Linked DNA regions of Granulicella sibirica. The main gene of each other region encodes a partner of the protein of the gene in region 2 in a complex. Links are inferred from orthologs where the notes say so. Each region holds a gene or a part of one and is shown on either strand. Other genes may lie near its edges.

The links.
Region 1: the proteins of nusB (region 2) and rpsJ are in contact, whole or in part, in a solved structure (PDB 3D3B), measured with the Escherichia coli proteins. The link is inferred for Granulicella sibirica from one-to-one orthologs.

What each region holds. Positions count from the first base shown.
Region 1 is NZ_RDSM01000003.1:790,459-799,536, forward strand. The notes cover bases 458-3,357. They hold rpsJ (30S ribosomal protein S10), read left to right. Parts: upstream 458-1,698; coding sequence 1,699-2,016; downstream 2,017-3,357. Other genes in these bases: tuf (elongation factor Tu), read left to right, coding at 458-1,572; rplC (50S ribosomal protein L3), read left to right, coding at 2,098-2,835; rplD (50S ribosomal protein L4), read left to right, coding at 2,939-3,357. In the rest of the region: fusA (elongation factor G), read left to right, coding at 1-298; more of tuf, read left to right, coding at 385-457; more of rplD, read left to right, coding at 3,358-3,607; GRAN_RS19965 (50S ribosomal protein L23), read left to right, coding at 3,607-3,900; rplB (50S ribosomal protein L2), read left to right, coding at 3,989-4,813; rpsS (30S ribosomal protein S19), read left to right, coding at 4,918-5,205; rplV (50S ribosomal protein L22), read left to right, coding at 5,314-5,838; rpsC (30S ribosomal protein S3), read left to right, coding at 5,957-6,625; rplP (50S ribosomal protein L16), read left to right, coding at 6,733-7,173; rpmC (50S ribosomal protein L29), read left to right, coding at 7,215-7,487; rpsQ (30S ribosomal protein S17), read left to right, coding at 7,490-7,837; rplN (50S ribosomal protein L14), read left to right, coding at 7,904-8,275; rplX (50S ribosomal protein L24), read left to right, coding at 8,338-8,694; rplE (50S ribosomal protein L5), read left to right, coding at 8,801-9,078. UniProt on the Escherichia coli protein: Involved in the binding of tRNA to the ribosomes. Part of the processive rRNA transcription and antitermination complex (rrnTAC). The complex forms an RNA-chaperone ring around the RNA exit tunnel of RNA polymerase (RNAP).
Region 2 is NZ_RDSM01000001.1:71,664-80,770, forward strand. Bases 1,784-4,712 are described here. They hold nusB (transcription antitermination factor NusB), read right to left. Parts: upstream 3,495-4,712; coding sequence 3,072-3,494; downstream 1,784-3,071. Other genes in these bases: GRAN_RS00280 (hypothetical protein), read left to right, coding at 1,784-2,916; ribH (6,7-dimethyl-8-ribityllumazine synthase), read right to left, coding at 3,494-4,360; GRAN_RS00295 (enoyl-CoA hydratase/isomerase family protein), read left to right, coding at 4,397-4,712. Outside these bases: GRAN_RS00275 (S9 family peptidase), read left to right, coding at 1-208; more of GRAN_RS00280, read left to right, coding at 649-1,783; more of GRAN_RS00295, read left to right, coding at 4,713-5,188; GRAN_RS25335 (hypothetical protein), read left to right, coding at 5,351-6,037; GRAN_RS00305 (GAF domain-containing protein), read right to left, coding at 6,047-6,886; GRAN_RS00310 (hypothetical protein), read left to right, coding at 7,062-7,634; GRAN_RS00315 (DUF1440 domain-containing protein), read left to right, coding at 7,695-8,177; GRAN_RS00320 (hypothetical protein), read right to left, coding at 8,252-9,107. UniProt on the Escherichia coli protein: Part of the processive rRNA transcription and antitermination complex (rrnTAC). The complex forms an RNA-chaperone ring around the RNA exit tunnel of RNA polymerase (RNAP).

The DNA.
Region 1 (9,078 bases), on a different replicon or contig from region 2:
GGTTCTGCTCGAGCCAGTGATGGCAGTCGAAGTGACGGTCCCCGAGGACTACATGGGAACCATCATCGGCGATCTTAACAGCCGCCGCGGACGTATCGAAGGCATGGAGATGGTCGGCAACACCCAGGCGATTCGCGCCAGTGTGCCGCTCTCGACCATGTTCGGTTACGCCACGCACATGCGCGGTGCGACCCAGGGTCGCGCGAACTACTCCATGCAGTTCAAGCAGTACGAGGAAGCGCCCCGATCGGTCTCGGAAGAGATCATCGCCAAGGTGCAGGGCAAGGATCCGAAGTAAAGAAAGACAGCAAATTCTTGGCCTTATCTTCCTTAGGCCGCCAACAGATTGAGCAGTCAACGCAGTAAGCAATACGGAGAGCAGTCATGGGCAAGGAAAAGTTTGACCGGTCTAAGCCGCACGTCAATATTGGCACGGTTGGCCACATCGATCACGGCAAAACGACGCTGACCGCGGCGATCACGAAGGTTCTGTCGAAGCACAACCCGAACAACACGTTCCGTTCGTTCGACACCATCGACAACGCTCCGGAAGAGCGCGAGCGCGGTATCACCATCGCGACCTCGCACGTCGAGTACGAAACGGCGAACCGGCACTACGCGCACGTCGACTGCCCGGGCCACGCCGATTACATCAAGAACATGATCACCGGCGCCGCCCAGATGGACGGAGCGATTCTCGTGGTCGCCGCCACCGACGGCCCGATGCCCCAGACGAAGGAGCACGTTCTCCTTGCCCGTCAGGTCGGCGTTCCCTTCATCGTCGTGTTCCTGAACAAGTGCGATGCTGTCGAAGACGAAGAGCTCATCGAACTCGTCGAGATGGAAGTCCGCGAGCTCCTTTCGAAGTACGACTACCCCGGCGACGACACCCCGATCATCCGTGGTTCGGCCCTCGGCGCGCTCAACGGCGAAGCCCAGTGGGAAGCCAAGATCGACGAGCTCATGGCCGCGGTCGACAAGTACATTCCCCAGCCCGAGCGTGCGGTCAACCTGCCGTTCCTGATGCCGATCGAAGACATCTTCTCGATCTCGGGTCGCGGAACCGTGGTCACCGGCCGTATCGAGCGTGGCAAGATCAAGGTGGGCGAAGCCTGCGAGATCGTCGGTTTCCGCGACACGCGCGCGACCGTCTGCACTGGTGTCGAGATGTTCAAGAAGCAGCTTGACGAAGGCCTCGCCGGAGATAACGCCGGCCTCCTCCTGCGCGGTATCGCGAAGGAAGATGTCGAGCGTGGCATGGTGCTTGCGAAGCCTGGTTCGATCACGCCGCACACCGAGTTCAAGGGCGAGATCTACGTTCTGAGCAAGGAAGAAGGCGGACGTCACACTCCGTTCTTCAACGGCTACCGTCCCCAGTTCTACTTCCGCACCACCGACGTGACCGGATCGGCGAAGCTGCCGGCTGGCATCGAGATGGTGATGCCTGGCGATAACGTTCAGCTCGAGATCACGCTGCACACGCCGGTCGCGATGGAGAAGGGTCTGCGCTTCGCTATCCGCGAAGGCGGACGCACCGTCGGAGCCGGTACCATCTCCGAGATCATCAAGTAAAATAAGGCTTTATAACAAAAGCTGTTGCTTGTTTTTATATATCGAGGCCTGTCGGCCCATTGAGATGTAAGCAGGAAATGACCGGCAGGCACTCCAAACGATCTTTGCAGGAAGAAAGAGAATCACATGGCTGGACAGAGAATCAGAATCCGTTTGAAGGCGTATGACTACCGCGTGCTTGACACGTCCACCGGCGAGATCGTCGAGACGGCGAAGCGCACCGGAGCTCAGGTTGCCGGACCCATTCCGCTCCCGACGATGAAGAACAAGTACTGCGTTCTGCGCTCGCCCCACGTTGACAAGAAGTCGCGCGAGGCCTTCGAGATTCGTACGCACAAGCGCCTGATCGACATCCTTGAGCCCACGCAGCAGACGGTGGATGCGCTCATGAAGCTCGATCTTCCCGCTGGCGTCGACGTTGAGATCAAGACGGTACAAAAATAGCCTCGTAACAAAGGCCTTTACGTTTTCGCACCATTCACCCGGCAGTGCTCTTCTCGAGCATGATGAGGAAAGGAACTCAGTATGTCAGTCGTAGGAATCCTTGGTAAGAAAATTGGTATGACCCAGATCTTTGACGAGCGTGGAGATGTTCATCCCGTTACCGTTCTCAAGGCTGGCCCATGCGTCATCACCCAGCTCAAGACCGTCGCGAAGGACGGCTACGACGCCGCCCAGATCGGCTACGTCGACTTCGTCAAGGCGTCCAAGATCAACAAGGCGATGACCGGTCACTTCGCGAAGTCGAACGTGCCTCCCGTCAAGATGATCAAGGAAGTCGGCATCGAAGTCGCCAAGGCTGGCGATGATGTGGAAGACGCCGTCAAGGCTGGCGATCGCGTTCTGGTCGACATCTTCAACGACGAGCGCTTCGTCGATGTCATCGGCACCTCCAAGGGCCGCGGCTTCGCGGGCGTCATTCGCCGCCACGGCTTCGGCGGCGGACCCAAGTCGCACGGTCACATGTTCCAAGTGCAGGGCTCGATCGGTGCTTCGTCGTTCCCCTCGCGCGTCTTCCCTGGCCAGCGTATGCCCGGTCACATGGGACATGCCCAGATCACGGTCCGCAACCTCCGCATCCGCGGCATCGACCTCGAGGACAACCTCATCCTGGTTGAAGGCGCAGTCCCCGGACCGCGTGATGGTTTCGTCCTGATCTCGAAGGCCAAGGCTCCGCCGCGTGAGCGTCGTGGGTTTGCCGGTGCCGCCACGAAGGATGCTCTCAAGGCCTCCAAGAAGGCTGCGCCGTCCAAGAAGAAGTAAAGAAAAAGCTTCCCAACAGAGAGCCCTGAGTTTTCACAGCATCGGGGCTCGCAAACAAAGTCAGGGCTCGCCGCATCGATGGCGGGCAAGAAGAGAGAAGAAGATGGCAAACATCAACGTAGTCAATCTGGGTGGGGAGAAGGTCGCAGAGTTCGAACTCAACGACATCTTCACCGCAGAGATCAACGACGCGCTCCTGTGGGAGGCGGTCAAGCACTATCGGGCCGCCCTCCGTCAGGGAACCGCCGCCACCAAGACCCGCAAGAACGTCTCCGGTTCGGGTAAGAAGCTCTGGAAGCAGAAGGGAACCGGCCGCGCGCGTATCGGTTCGATCCGCTCTCCTCTCTGGCGTTCGGGTGGTACGGTCCACGGACCCCAGCCCCGCAGCTATGAGTACGCGTTCCCCAAGAAGAAGCTCTTCGGTGCCCTGCGCTCGGCCATCGCCGCCAAGATCGCGGAAGGCAAGCTCACCATCGTCGATTCCTTCGCCGTTTCGGAAGGCAAGACCAAGATCTACCGCAACGCGCTGAACAAGCTCGAGGCCGGCAAGACCACGCTTCTGGTCGAGTCCAGCCAGAAGCTCGACGAGAACCTTTATCTCGGTTCGCGCAACCTCTCGGGCGTTGAGCTTGTGCTCAGCTCCGAAGTCCACCCCTACGATCTGCTCAAGTATGAGCACGCCGTGTTCTCCCGCGACGCCTTCGAGGCCATCCAGGAAACACTCGCCAAGAACACGTCGAAGCGCAAGGCTTCCGAGAAGGAGGTTGCGTAATGCCAACCCTCTATACCGTCATTCGCCGCCCCCTCATCACTGAAAAGGGCATGACCGTCAAGGAAGTCCAGAACACGCTCGTCTTCGAGGTCGCCCTCAAGGCCACCAAGACCGAAGTCAAGCAGGCCGTCGAGACGCTGTTCAAGGTCAAGGTCCACGGTGTCCGCACCGCGACCGTCGAAGGCAAAGAACGTCGCCGTGGCAAGTTCGCCGGCTACCGCCCCGACTGGAAGAAGGCTTACGTTCGCCTGAAGGCCGGCGAAAAGATGCCCGAGTACCTCGACAGCCTCTAAGCCGCCCGGGTCATCTCCGCGCAGCTCACAGATATCGCTTCACGTATGCCTCGCGTCACAGAGGCGCAAAGAGCAAGGGAACAGAACAATGCCGATTAAATCATTCCGCCCCACAACGCCGACACTCCGCTTCGCGACGAAGCTGGTGAACGACGACATCACGACCGACAAGCCCTACAAGCCACTCCTGGGCGTCAAGCCCCGGACCGGCGGTCGCAACTCGACCGGCGCCATGACCATGCGTCACCAGGGCGGCGGTCACAAGCAGAAGCTTCGTCTCATCGACTTCAAGCGCGACAAGTACGGCATCCCCGGCACCGTTGCGACCGTCGAGTACGATCCCAACCGCAGCTCTCGCATCGCGCTGATCAACTACGTGGACGGCGAGAAGCGCTACATCATCCAGCCCGTCGGGCTCAAGGTCGGCCAGTCGATCATGAGCGGTCCCGATGCCGATATTCTCGTCGGCAACGCACTCCCGCTCAAGTTCATCCCGACCGGTACGATCGTGCACAACATCGAGCTCCGTCCCGGCAAGGGCGCGCAGATGGCCCGTTCGGCCGGCGCTCAGGTTAACCTCGTGGCCAAGGAAGGCGACTACGCTCTCCTGAAGCTCCCCTCCGGTGAGACCCGGCGCGTGCTCGTCGAGTGCATGGCGACCATCGGCCAGGTCGGCAACACCGACCACGAGAACGTCACCATCGGTAAGGCTGGACGCAACCGCTGGAAGGGCATTCGTCCTTCAAACCGCGGCGTCTCGATGAACCCCGTCGATCACCCGCACGGTGGTGGTGAGGGTAAGACCTCGGGCGGACGTCACCCGGTAACCCCGTGGGGCCAGCCGACACGTGGATACAAGACGCGCAATAACAAGCGCACCGACGTATTCATCGTGAACCGCCGCACCAAGTAAGTATTTCGCAGTCTTTTTTTACGCCGAGAGTAAGCCCAAGTCTCGTAAGTTGAGATTCGTCGTATTCAGCAACCAGCATCAACCAGCAACTCGGAGCAAGACATATGTCACGATCTGCAAAGAAGGGTCCCTTCATCGACGCTCACCTGATGAAGAAGATCGACGTCATGAACGCGGCGAACGACAAGAAGGTCCTCAGGACCTGGTCGCGCCGCTCGACCATCCACCCCGACTTCGTCGGCCACACCATCGCCGTCCACAACGGACGCAAGTTCATCCCGGTCTACGTGACGGAGAACATGGTGGGCCACAAGCTCGGTGAGTTCTCGGCGACCCGCACCTTCAAGGGCCACTCGGCGCGCGCCTCCGAATCCTCCGCAAAGCCCAAGTAATCCGGCGCATCCAGTTAGAGCGATAGATACGCCGCACTTCGGAAGAAGACAAGGCGAAGCAGAAAATTCGAGAAGTTCGCGGGCAAGTGAAGCCCGAAGGAAACGATCATGGCAAAGACCGCAGTACAGCAACCCCGAGAGTTCCGCGCTGAAGCCAAATTTCAGCGCACCAGTCCACAGAAGGCGCGGCTCGTTCTCGAGCTCATCAAGGGCCTCCGCGTCGAGGCGGCGATCAACGCCATCCACTTCAGCTCCAAGCGCATGGCGCCGGTGATCGAAAAGGTTCTCCGTTCGGCCATCCAGAATGCCAGCTACGTCTCCGACGAGCAGGGCCTGGATGTCGACATCGATAACCTCTACGTCCGCACCGCGATCGCGAACGAAGGCCCGCGCATGAAGCGCATCCGCCCCGCTCCGATGGGACGCGCCTTCCGCTACCAGCGCAGGCTCTGCCACATCATCGTGACCGTCGCCGAAAAGGGCGCGGTAGCCGCTGACACGACCGGCACGACCGAGACGGCGAAGGCCGCCAAGGGCGCACCGGCGAAGAAGACGGCAGCGAAGAAGGCTCCAGCCAAGAAGGCAGCCGCGAAGAAAGCGGCTCCCAAGAAGGCAGCGGCGGCAAAAGCTTAGGATTCTGATCGCGACTCAAAATTTTGAGTAGCTAATACGCGGTTTTCAGGTAAACTTAGAAATTGTGCATGGGTGCCGGACCGGCTAGACCGAGTCAAGGCAACAATAAAGGGAAGCTATGGGACAGAAGGTCCATCCGTATGGGTTTCGCCTCGGCATCAACAAGCCGTGGAAGTCACGCTGGTTCGTCGAACGCGGCTACGATAAGTTGCTCGTTGAGGACGTCAAGCTCAAGGCCGAGCTTCGCGAGAAGCTGAAGGCAGCCGGTGTAAGCTCCGTTGAAGTCGAGCGTCCGGGCAACAAGCTCCGTCTCATCATCCGCACCGCGCGTCCGGGCATCATCATCGGCCGCAAGGGCGCCGAGATCGACAAGCTCAAGGCCGACATTCAGAAGCGCACCTCGCGTGAAGTCTTCATCGACATCCTCGAAGTGAACAAGCCTGAGCTCGATGCCCAGCTTGTTGCTGAGAACATCGCTCTGCAGCTCGAGAAGCGCGTCAGCTTCCGTCGCGCCATGCGTAAGTCGGTTGATTCGGCTCTGCGTTTCGGTTGCAAGGGAATCAAGGTTCGCGTTTCGGGTCGTCTGAACGGAAACGAAATCGCTCGCTCCGAGTGGTATCTCCAGGGCCGTCTGCCGCTGCACACCCTGCGCGCGGACATCGACTACGGTTTCGCCGAGGCTAACACCACCTACGGCATCATCGGTGTCAAGACCTGGGTCTACCGTGGAGATATCTACGAGCAGAAGAAGCGTCGTGAGCCCATCACCACCACCGGCGCATTCTAAGTCCGGTACAAGTAACAGGATCAGGATCCGCAGGTTGACTTAGAACCTGCGGATCGGAATAAAGCAGTATGCCAGGACTTCAGTCCAGCAACTAAGAGGGTTTTGCCATGTTGATGCCAAAGAAGGTCAAGTATCGCAAGCAGCAGCGCGGCCGCATGTGCGGCAAGGCGTGGCGCGGAAGCGATCTCTCGTTCGGCGATTTCGGACTGAAGGTTATGGAGTGCGGTTACATCACCGACCGCCAGATCGAAGCCAGCCGTATCGCCATGACGCGTTTCATCAAGCGCGGCGGCAAGGTCTGGCTCCGTCTGTTCCCGGATAAGCCAATCACCAAGAAGCCGGCTGAAACCCGTATGGGTAAGGGTAAGGGAGCTCCGGATCACTGGGTTGCCGTCGTCCGCCCCGGCAAGATCCTGTTCGAGATGGAAGGCGTTACGCCTGAGCTCGCCAAAGAGGCCATGCGTCTCGCGGCACACAAGCTCCCCCTCAAGACCAGCTTCGTCATGCGTCACGACGCCGTCGCCAAGACCGCCGCTGCCGCCAAGTAAGCACACACGACCTTCGTACCGGAAACACCAGGAAAACGATCATGGAACTCGAAAAGCTTCGCAATCTCTCGGACGATGAGCTCAAAGCCCAGCAGAACACCGCGGGCGAACAGCTCTTTCGCATCCGTTTCCAGAAGAGCCTCGGCAACAATGACGGAATTAAGAAGATCCGCATTCTGAAGCTCGATATCGCGCGCGCCAAGACGATTGCCCGCGAGCGCACCCTCGCTGCCGAGAAGGCTGCCACGCCCGCGGTGGTCCACACCGCACCACCCGCGAGCACACGCACCGCCCGCAAGAAAGCGAAGAACTAATCATGGCTGATACCCAGATTGCCACCCCCGCAACCACCGACCCCCAGACCTCTCGCCGTAACGAGAAGGTCGGCATCGTCGTTTCGACCAAGATGCAGAAGACCATCGTCGTCGAGATCGAAATGCGCAAGGCTCACCCCAAGTACAAGCGCGTCATGAAGTCGAACAAGAAATTCTACGCGCACGACGAGCAGAACTCTGCCCGCGTCGGCGACGTGGTTCGCATCCGTGAGGCCCGGCCACTTTCGAAGCTCAAGCGCTGGTCGCTCGAGGAGATCGTTCGCCGCTCCTCGCTCGCACAGCTCTCCGATGCGAAGGTCGTTACCACCCCGACCAACGACGCGAAGTAAAGAAAAATAAGCAGAAGTTTTGTTTGTCGCCGTTTGGGCTAAGCCCTCGGCATCCAGGAGATTCCAATGTCAGTACAGATGAGATCCATCCTCGACGTGGCCGATAACTCCGGCGCCCGCAAGCTGCAGGTCATCCTGCCGCTCGGTGGCGGCCTGGGCAAGAAGGCCGGCCTCGGCGATGTCGTTACCGCCGCGGTGAAGGAAGCTTCGCCCGATGGCACCGTGAAGAAGGGCAAGGTCGTCAAGGCTGTGCTCGTTCGCACCCGCAAGGAATACCGTCGCCGCGATGGCACGTACATCCGCTTCGACCAGAACGCCGCTGTCGTCATCAACGACGCGAACGAGCCGGTTGGCACGCGTGTATTCGGACCCGTCGCTCGTGAGCTCCGCGAGAAGAAGTTCCTCAAGATCGTCTCGCTCGCACCGGAAGTTATCTAACTCTCTAAACGGCGGATTCCGGCTCCGCCCGCTTCACCTGACTGTCGAGGAAGGATAGCAACATGGCAACCAAGTTCAAGCCCGTCGTCACCAGCAAGATTAAGATCAAGCGCAACGATCGCGTTGAAGTCATCACCGGTAAGGACAAGGGCAAGCAGGGCCGTGTTCTTCGCGTCATCGCCGACAAGAACCGCGTTCTCGTCGAGGGTGTCATGATGATGAAGAAGCACGTCAAGCCCAACCCCCAGGCCAACATCAAGGGCGGCATTGCCGAGAAGGAAGCGACGATTCATATCTCGAACGTCATGCTCCTCGATGCGGACGGCAACAAGACCCGCGTTGGCTCGCGTCTTGATGGCGACAAGAAGGTTCGGTTCGCCCGCTCGACCGGCGTGACCATCGTTGAGAAGAAGCGCTAAGCGCCCTTCTCTCCAGTTTGTAAACACTGTAACAACGGTTCACCCCACGCATCGGTAGACGGAGACCATCCCACCCCGGCATCCGTGGAGAAAGCGAAGAAATATCATGGCAGCTCGTCTGAGAGAGAAGTACAACACGGAGATTCGCTCCGCTGTCGCCAAGGAACTCGACATCAAGAACGCGATGGCGATCCCGAAGCTCGAGAAGATCGTCATCAACATGGGTCTTGGCGAAGCCACCCAGAACGTGAAGATCATGGATCCGCTCGTCGCCGACCTCGGCGCGATCACCGGCCAGAAGCCCGTCACCACCAAGGCGAAGAAGTCCATCGCGGCCTTCAAGGTGCGCGAAGGCATGCCGATCGGCGCGATGGTCACCCTGCG
Region 2 (9,107 bases):
GCCGACGCTGATTATTGTGGGGGATCGGGATGGCGAGTGCCCTGCCCCGCAGTCGTTCGAGTTCTGGCATGCGCTGCGGGCGGAGGGTGTGAAGACGCAGCTCGTGATCTATCCCAACGAGGGCCACCACTTCGCCGACCCGGCGCATGAGAAGGATCGGGACGAGAGGATGCTGACGTGGTTCCAGAAGGAGATGCCGGCGGAATAGGCTCTTCGGCCGGTTTCGGCGCAAGAAAGGGGCACGGCCTAGGCCGTGCCCCTTTCTTCGTCTCAGGCGCTCTTTAGATCGTGGGCGAAAACGACACAAGAAGCGTCAGGAAGATTAAACCGAACAGGATGACCAGCAACTGCCACCAGCGCTCAATACCTGCTCCGGACTCATTGGGCGAACTCATCGCGACTTCCTCCTTGACCTCACACTTGAAATCCTAACCGAAGATTCCCCCGGCGAATACCGAAGTAGCGGGTGGGCCGTCTAAACGAACAAAGAGATTGCGAAGAGATCGCAGCCTGCCCGCTGCGGATTCGATGATTTGGAGGCTTCGGTCATTTGCTTCCGCGTACGTGGCCTTCTACACTGAGGCTTGCGATATTCAGCATGTGTGGTGAGACCGTTCGGCTTGCAAAGCGGCCGAGCGGGGAGGATCAATGCGTCGGTTTGTCACGTTAGCGGTTTTGCTTTTGTTTACGGTTCCTTTCGGCATCTCGATCTCGGGTTGTGCAAAGAAAACGACGATTGTGTATTGCAACGGCGGCGACTCGGGCGTCGTTGTCGGAAGCCTGACGACGATCACCCTGCAGCCCAAGGTGTACGGATACTCGCTTTCGTATGCGCAGAAAGGCCAGATCGGCACTCCGGCAGGAGCAGACTGCAAAGGCACGACCGTGACCGTCTCGGCTTACCGTTATGGAACGACGGATATGACGCTGGCCGACGTGAATCCCACAACCGGAGCCCTCTGCGCCGGAACCTGGAACCGGAACACGGGCGGCGCGATCGCCGACTACACGACCTGCAATCCCACGAACAAGTCCGGCGTCGCATATGTGACGGCGGCGGCGAGCGGCGTCACCAGCAATCCCCTGCCGGTTTACATCCACCCGGTGGTGACGAGCGTGGTGCTTGGCGCACCCTCGGCGAACTGTTCAACCGACCCGGATCCCTCCACCAACTGCTGCCCGGTGGCGGCCAATGCGACGACCTCGGCTCCCGCGTACAGCAGCAGTAGCTGCCTCTCGCAGGGCATTACCGGCCAGCTTTCTGCGCGCGTGTATCAGAACGGCACGACGAATCCCGCGGATAACATTAGCTGCCTGGTAGGCCACCTGACGTACACGCCGCAGACGGCATCGATCGTGACGATCGATGAAAACGGCGTGGCGACCGCGGTAGCTCCCGGCTCGACGATTATTTCGGCGACCGTAGCGAGCACGCCCAGCTCGGCCGGATTCTTCTCGACCTGCCCGCCAGCCTCGATCACGCTGACGAACCCGGGACCGACCGTGGTGAACCAGAACAATACGCAGGCGCTGAACTCGGTCATCAAGGATACGAATGGGGTATCGCTGACAGGCTTGAACCTCGAGTACGTGTCAACAACGCCGACGACCATCTCTGCGAGTACGGCGGCTTCCGTAACGCCGACCTACCCGGGTGCGGCATCGATCTTCGCGATCTGCGCACCGGGAACCTGCAACCCTTCCCCTTTCACGCTGATCGGCCAACTGGGCAACGGGAAGCCGATCGTGTCGAACCCGATTCCGATTTCCACCCCGGGAACCACTGCGACAGTGCTTTACATTGCAAGCACACAGTCGCTGTATCTGGTTCCGGTGGACTTTACGACGACGACGCTTGGGACACCGGTGCGTCTGCCGTATGTTCCGAACTCGATGGTGATCTCGCAGGATGGGACCACCATCTACCTTGGAAGTTCGACGGAACTGATGGTCTTCAACGCGACCTCGAACGCGGTCTCACGTCAGGACGTGTCTTCTCCGGGGAATGTCCTTGCGGTATCGCCGGACGGCACGACGGTGGTGATCTCGGATCCTGTGCGAAAGATCACGACGCTTGAGACTTCGGCCGGTGCGGTGATCACGACCTACGGCGCGGTAGGGGCGCGTGCCCAGTGGAGCCCGGACAGCCAGGCCGTCTACATCGCCGCTGGAAACCAGTTGCTGGTGTACTCGACCTTTACGGGCTGGGACAACATTACGCAGTTGACCTCCCCGGTGACGGACGTAGCCTTGACGGTGCCAAGCGTCGGAGCCTACTTTGCCGGAGGAACGACAACCGCACGCGGGTACTGCGCTTCAACGACCTCGACGACAGCAGGGACGACTGCGGCGGTAACGAACGAGTTCTATCCGCTCGCCGATACGTCGGCGGCAGTGACGGACAAGGTCGCGGCAACCAACGACGGCAACCACATTCTTGGAGTGACGGCGACGACGGCGGTTCCGACCCTGAGCGATCTGCATGTGACGATTCCGAACCAGGCTTGCCCCGCGACGGGTGGACTGACGTTCGGAAGCTCGTTCACAACGGCGACGCTGCCAAGCATCACGGCTGCTTCGATCACGGGTGTCGTTCCGGCGTCGGATTCAAGCATCGCGTTCGTGACCTACACGGGAACGGGCGGCGCAATTCCGACCTATACTCCAGCGGCTTCGGGCGTAGGAACGGTTGGGAGCATCAAGCTTTCGGGCACGGCGATCGCCCCGGTGTCCGGGGTGTTCAGTACGGATAACCTTTCGTTCTATGCGGGGACGACAGGCGACAACCTGGTCCACATCATCAACCGGGCGACTCTGACCGATGGGACGACGATCGCCCCGAAACTTCCGGATGTGAACGGGAACCTGGTTGTGCCGGATCTGCTCGTTCAGAGGCCGCGTAAGGCGACGCAATAGTCTTCTGGTCGTTTGCTGGAACAGGAAAGGCCCTCTCGATGAGAGGGCCTTTCCTGTTGACGCCTAATGGCGATGAGAACGAAGGCAACCGCAGATTCCCTTCGGGAATGACAACCAAAGTGCGTCCGCCAGCCGCGATGGCCAAATGCTGTGAGCTACTTGAGACGGTTCGCCAGAACAGTCTTGGCGATAGCGTCGAGGACGCCGTTGAGGAAGTGGATCGATTCCGGAGCGGCGTAGCGACGCGCGACCTCGAGGCTCTCGTTGATGATGATCGGGCCGGGCGTGTTGGGGTAGGCGAGCATCTCGGCGACGGCAGCGCGCAGGAGATTGCGGTCGACGACGGGCATGCGCTCGATGCGCCAGTTCTGGGCGTGGGCCTGGATGAGGTCGTTGATCTCGTCCTCGCGGACGGTGGCGACGCGGAAGAGATCTTCGGCAAAGGCACGGGTTTCATCGTCGACGTCGTCGCGGGATGGCCAGAAGAGGCTGCTGACCTGCGCGGGGGTTTGCTTGCCGAGATCGCCCTGGAAGAGCATCTGCATGGCGAGTTCGCGGGACTTGCGGCGGGTTCCCATTACTTGGCCACCGCGAGCTTTCTTTGGATGGAGACCATCTCGATGGCAGCGATGGCGGCTTCGAAGCCCTTGTTTCCTGCTTTCAGGCCGGCGCGGTCAAGAGCTTGTTCCAGGGTTTCGCAGGTGAGGACACCGAAGGCGTGGGGGATGCCCGTGTCCTGTTGCGATTGGCCGATACCTCGCGCGACCTCATTGTAGATGGCCTCGTAGTGGGCGGTTTCGCCACGCAGGAGGCAGCCGAGGGTGACGATGGCGTCGAACTTCTTCGTCTCGGCGAGGGTGCGGGCGGCGGAGGGAACTTCCCACGCGCCGGGGACGCGAACGACTTCGACATCCTTCTTCGCGGCTCCGCTACGGTAGAGTGCATCGAGCGAGCCCTGGAGAAGGCGGTCGGTGATGACGGTATTCCAGCGGGTGGTGACGACGGCGAAGCGCATGCCAGTGGCGTTCAGGTCGCCTTCAACGGCCGGAACAACACCGTGGAGCGGGTTCTCGGACTGCCAGAAGCCGAGTTTCATCTCTGGGCCGAGTTCGACGGTGAAGAGCCGCGAGTTCCAGTGAGTGAGCTCGACGGCGGAGAGCTGGGCCGCGATCTCTTCGGTGCGGTAGTGGGCAAGCATCCAGCGCTCGACGGCGGAGTGGACGTGATCGAGCTGGTTGACCTCGATCAGGATGGGCGGCACGGCGGGGACGCGGCCTGTGACGAGTTCGAGGTTGCCGACAGGCGCAAGGAAAGCGGCGCCACGGCCGGAGTCGTCGTGCCAGCCTTTGCCGGGCTCGAAGCCAAGGGCGTTGAAGAGGCTGGATAGCTGGTCGAACGCATCGGCCGAGGGCACGGAGCGAACGAGGGTGATTCCCTTAATCATAGATTCGATTGTATCGTTCGGGAGAGTTGTCCGGAGGTGGGGGAGTTGGGATACGAGACGTTGCTGGTTGCGGTAAACGCCGGAGTGGCTACAGTCACGCTGAATCGTCCGAAGGTGCTGCACGCGTTGAACGCTGCTGTGTTCGATGAGCTGGAGCGCGTGTTTTTCGAGCTCGCGGCGGACGATGCAGTCCGTGTCGTTCTGCTGACCGGCTCAGGCGAGAAGGCATTCGCTGCAGGGGCGGATATCAACGAGCTTCGCGCGACCGATGCGAAGACGGGCGAGCTGATGGCGCGGAGGGGGCAGGGCGTGTTTCGGCAGATCGAGACGTGCGGCAAGCCGGTGATCGCGTTGATCAACGGGTTCGCGCTCGGCGGCGGATGCGAGCTCGCAATGGCATGCACGATGAGGGTGGCGAGCGAGACGGCGAAGCTCGGGCAACCGGAGATTAAGCTTGGCGTGATTCCCGGGTATGGCGGGTCGCAGCGGCTTCCTCGCCTCGTCGGGACTTCGGCGGCTTTGAAGATCATGCTCACGGGCGAGATGGTGGGAGCGGCGGAGGCGTTGCGGCTCGGGCTGGTGGACGAAGTGGTTGCCCCGGAACGCCTGATGACGCGAGGGGAGGAGTTTGGGGCGGCGATCGCCGGAGCGGCTCCGCTGGCTGTGCGGGGCGTACTTGAAGCGGTGCGGCGAGGAGCGGGCCTTGGGCTGGACGATGCGATGGTAGTCGAGGCGGAGATCTTCGGACGGCTTTGCGGATCGGACGATAAGACGGAGGGCGCGGGGGCGTTTCTGGAAAAGCGGAAGGCGGTCTGGGCCGGGAAGTGAGGCCGGCTTCGAGACAGGCAACGGCCAACGCAGATTCCCCTCGGGATGACAACAAAAGGGTGGGAACGGCAGCCACAGTGGCAAAGCACTTAGGGCGTGGCCTTGCGGTTCGGGTTGGGGCGGGGTAGGCTGACCACGTCGGCGTACCGTGAGGGTTTATCGATGAGGATTTCGCTTCTTCGCTTTTCCCAGGCTTTGCTGGTTTCGAGCCTGGCGGCTACGCTTTCAGCAGGAGCCCAGGCTCCGCAGGATCGGTCGGCGCGTCCGGGCGGACCGCCTCCGAGTGGTGGACAGGGTGGACGTCCCTCGCCGGGTGGACAGAACGGCGGAAACAGGCCGCAGCCGGGAAACGGCGGCGGTGGCAATAGGCCGCAACCGGGTAATGGAGGTGGCAACAGGCCATCTCCTGGAAAGCCGGGTGGACCGCAGGTTCAGCCTCCGAGGCCGTCACCGGGTGGCGGCGGCAGACCGAACCCCGGCGCCGGGCGGCCGAATCCGGGGCCAGGCAGACCGGCCGTTGGACGGCCGGGTGGCGGACGTCCCCCGCAGTGGGGCAGGCCGCCGCAACAGAGGCCTTCGTACCAGTTCCGGCCGAATGATCGCAGCCTCTTCCACCGGTACTATCTCTCGCGTCTTCGGTATATCAACCGGTCGCGCAGGCCTGTCTTCACGGTTGGCGGCTACTTCCCGTATGGCGACATCGGCTACATCACGGCGGTTCCGCCAAGCTTGTATGGACAGATTCCACCGCCTCCCCCTGGATACCAGGTCGGCTACTTCGACGGTTATGTCGTGGTCTACGACCCGCTGACCTACTTCATCGCGGATCTGGTCGACCTGCTGCAGTAAGGCTGCGGATCAGTGCGGCAGTCGACCGGCTGTCGCCGTCGCCTTGTTGAGCGCCGCCGGAAGGGAGAGCAGCCTTCCGGCGAGGACGGACAGGCGCTGCAGGTGTTCGGATAGCTCGACCGCAAGTTCCCTGGCGTCTCCGCCCATCTGGCCCGCTTCCGCGAGATAGAGAATGTTGGTGAGGCTCTGGAGCGGGTTGTTGATCTGGTGGGCCAGGTCGTTCGCCATATCCGCCGCTGCGGCGGCCTTGGCCTGCTTCATCAGCGTCTGGTGCTGGCGCTGATGGCGGACGGACATGGCGGCGAAGTCGGCCAGCATCTGCATCATGCGAAGGTCGTCCGGATCGAACGCCTCTTCCCTGCCATGGGCCATGATCCAGATGGTTCCACGGGTTTCGTCGACCTGCCATGGAAGCAGGATGCCGTCGGTGACGACCGGAGCTTCAATCCCCATGATGTCGAAGAAGCGCTTCGTGACGCGGAAGAGCTGCGGCCGTCCGCGCTCGAGACAGACACCGCATGCGCTTGGACTGCGCGGAAGGGTTGCGTGGAGGAATCCGGCATACTCTCCTGCCGTTGCCACCCAGTGGTAGAAGTTTTCGTCTGTCCTGACTTCCTGCTCCATGCTGATGCCGCTCGAGTCCGCGCCGCATAGGTCGACGGCTGCGTTGACCAGTTCCTGGAGGATGGTGTCCGGGCTTTCGACAAAGGCGCGGGCAAGACGCTGCATGCCCTCAAGCTGGACCGCGGCGTTGCGTGGGTGGAGACGCCGTGCCGCGAACTCGGCATCGTCCCGGAGGTCGATGACCTCGAGACCGGTGTCTACGCTATTTGCCTCTGCTACGCTCATATTTCCTTTTGGGCCCTGGAACGCGACGAATGCCGCTGCATACAGCATAGGCGCAAGGTGCGCGTTTGTAGAGAAACCTTCGGTTTGCACCAAAGATCACAGGTTCAGTTGCGGCAGTCAAGGAAATACGATTTCACGCATCTTTATGCAGGTTCTGCCTTGATATGCTTGGTTTGTGCGCACCTTTTCTCCTCGCCCTTCTTCCATTGTCTCCACGCTTCGCCTGATCGCCGCCTCGATGATGCTTCCGGTTGCGCTCTCGGGGTGTCATGCGGGTTCGGCACCAGCGGGATCGGGAACGGTGTCGGCTCACGAGGCGAGCCTGATCGAGGTGGGGCGCCAGCAGATGGAGCTGATTCCGCCTCCATCGAAGAACCGCTACATGGCCATTCACAGTCTCGCAAGCTGGGAGAACCCGTACCTGACCGTGCAGGGAGATATGGTGACGCTCCACGTTCTCCTGGCGGATGCGAACACAAGCGACCTGGGACAGGGAACGCTCCTTCGACCGGTTGGCGCGCGGCGGCAGGATCTGAATGTCCGGGTGAGCGATCTTCCGACCGCGCTGAATGCGGTTCCTTCGAGTGCGTGGCCGTATGGGCGCGTCGTTGCGCTCGAAGAGGCGAACAACACCCCCGCAAGCGCTCGCCCTCAGGTGAGACGGAACATGGAGTCGGCCATGCAGGTCCTCAACGACCTGGGCGTGGTGGTCTACGAATGGAATGAAGGCGGCGCTGGGCTCCGGTAGGACACCCTCGGGACGCGAGGGCGCATCGTACGGCTGAGAAGCGATCGAACGGAGCGAAGCATGAGTGAAGTAGCAGTCGAGAAGCCTACAGAAACACGGTCACTGTTGAAGGGTTTGTTCGCCGGCCTTATTGGCGGGTTGGCAGGGGCGGCGGCGAAGACTGTCGCGGAGAAGATCTACCCACCTCGCGTTCACGGCGAGCCGGAGCCGTCCGAGGTCGTCATCGAAAAGGCGACGGACGGCGAGGCATCGGACGAGACAAAGGAAATCGGAGCGGAAGCGATTCACTGGGCCTTCGGTGCGATGGCCGGCGCGGCCTACGGCGGCTTGGTCGAGTACTATCCGGCGGCAAGCTCGAAGGAGGGTGCAAGTTTCGGCTTGACCCTGGCCGCTCTCACGCATGGCGGAGCACTGCCCGCGATGGGGCTGGGGGCCGCTCCCGAAGACCAGACGGCGCAGGAGAAGACGAGCGAGATGAGCTCGCATCTCGTCTACGGCGTAGTGACGGAGATTGTGCGCGGAATGGTTCGGAAGATGCTCTAGGTTGCGGGAAGCAAGGATGGGGAGAGTTCGCCGGATAGCCGGCGGGCTCTCCCCCTTTTCGTTTGCGCTCTCTGCTAGACGCCTGACTTCTCGTCTGAGCTTGAGTCGGCGTCGGGATCGAAGGTGTAGGTGATATAGGTGGCGCGACCGTTCTTGTCCAGGGTGGGAACGGCGCGGCGGCGCTTCATGCGCTGGAAGGGTGTGAGCCGGGAGGGCAGGTCTTCTCCGATGGGAACGGCTGGAGATGGGTGAAGGAAGAAGGGGTCGACCTTGGGTGGTTCCGCTGGAGTGGCTTCGGCTGGCTCGTCCGCGACGTCTACCTCATCGGAGAGCGGTTCGGCCTCGAGAATCTCTCCCGGTGCTGGCGGCAGGGGTTCGGTGCGGATCTCGGGGATGGGCGGACGGGGTGGGGGCAGCGGCTCGGTGCGAAGTTCCACCGCAAGCGGGAGCATTTCGGGCGGAACGGGGCCGATCGGTTCCGGCAGGGGCTCGGGATCGGGCGAATGGAGTTGATCCGGCTCGATCTCTAAGACGGGCGGCTCTGGGGAGGGTGCCAGGATGAGTTCCGGCTCCGGCTCCGGTTCGGAAGTGGGAAGAATCACTGGTGGCGGCGGAGCCGCGATGCGCGGGAGCCTGGGTGGGTTCAGGGTCGTTGCCTGATGACCGAAGGCCAGTGATCGCGGAGTCGTTGTGCTTTGCACGCTCTCGAAGAGCAAGCCGCTTGGAACTGATGCGCTTAGTACAAGTGGAGCTATGGGAATGAGCGGCTGGCGAGGAGTCTCGGACTCGATGGAAGCTGGGCTGGGCGGTAGTTCGGCGATAGGAGGGTCCGGTGAGACGACCGGGTCTCTTGCTACTTCTACGATTTCTACCGATTCCGCTTCGAGGATGGGTTCGCTATCCGCCTGCGGCAACGGGGTGTCCAACGCC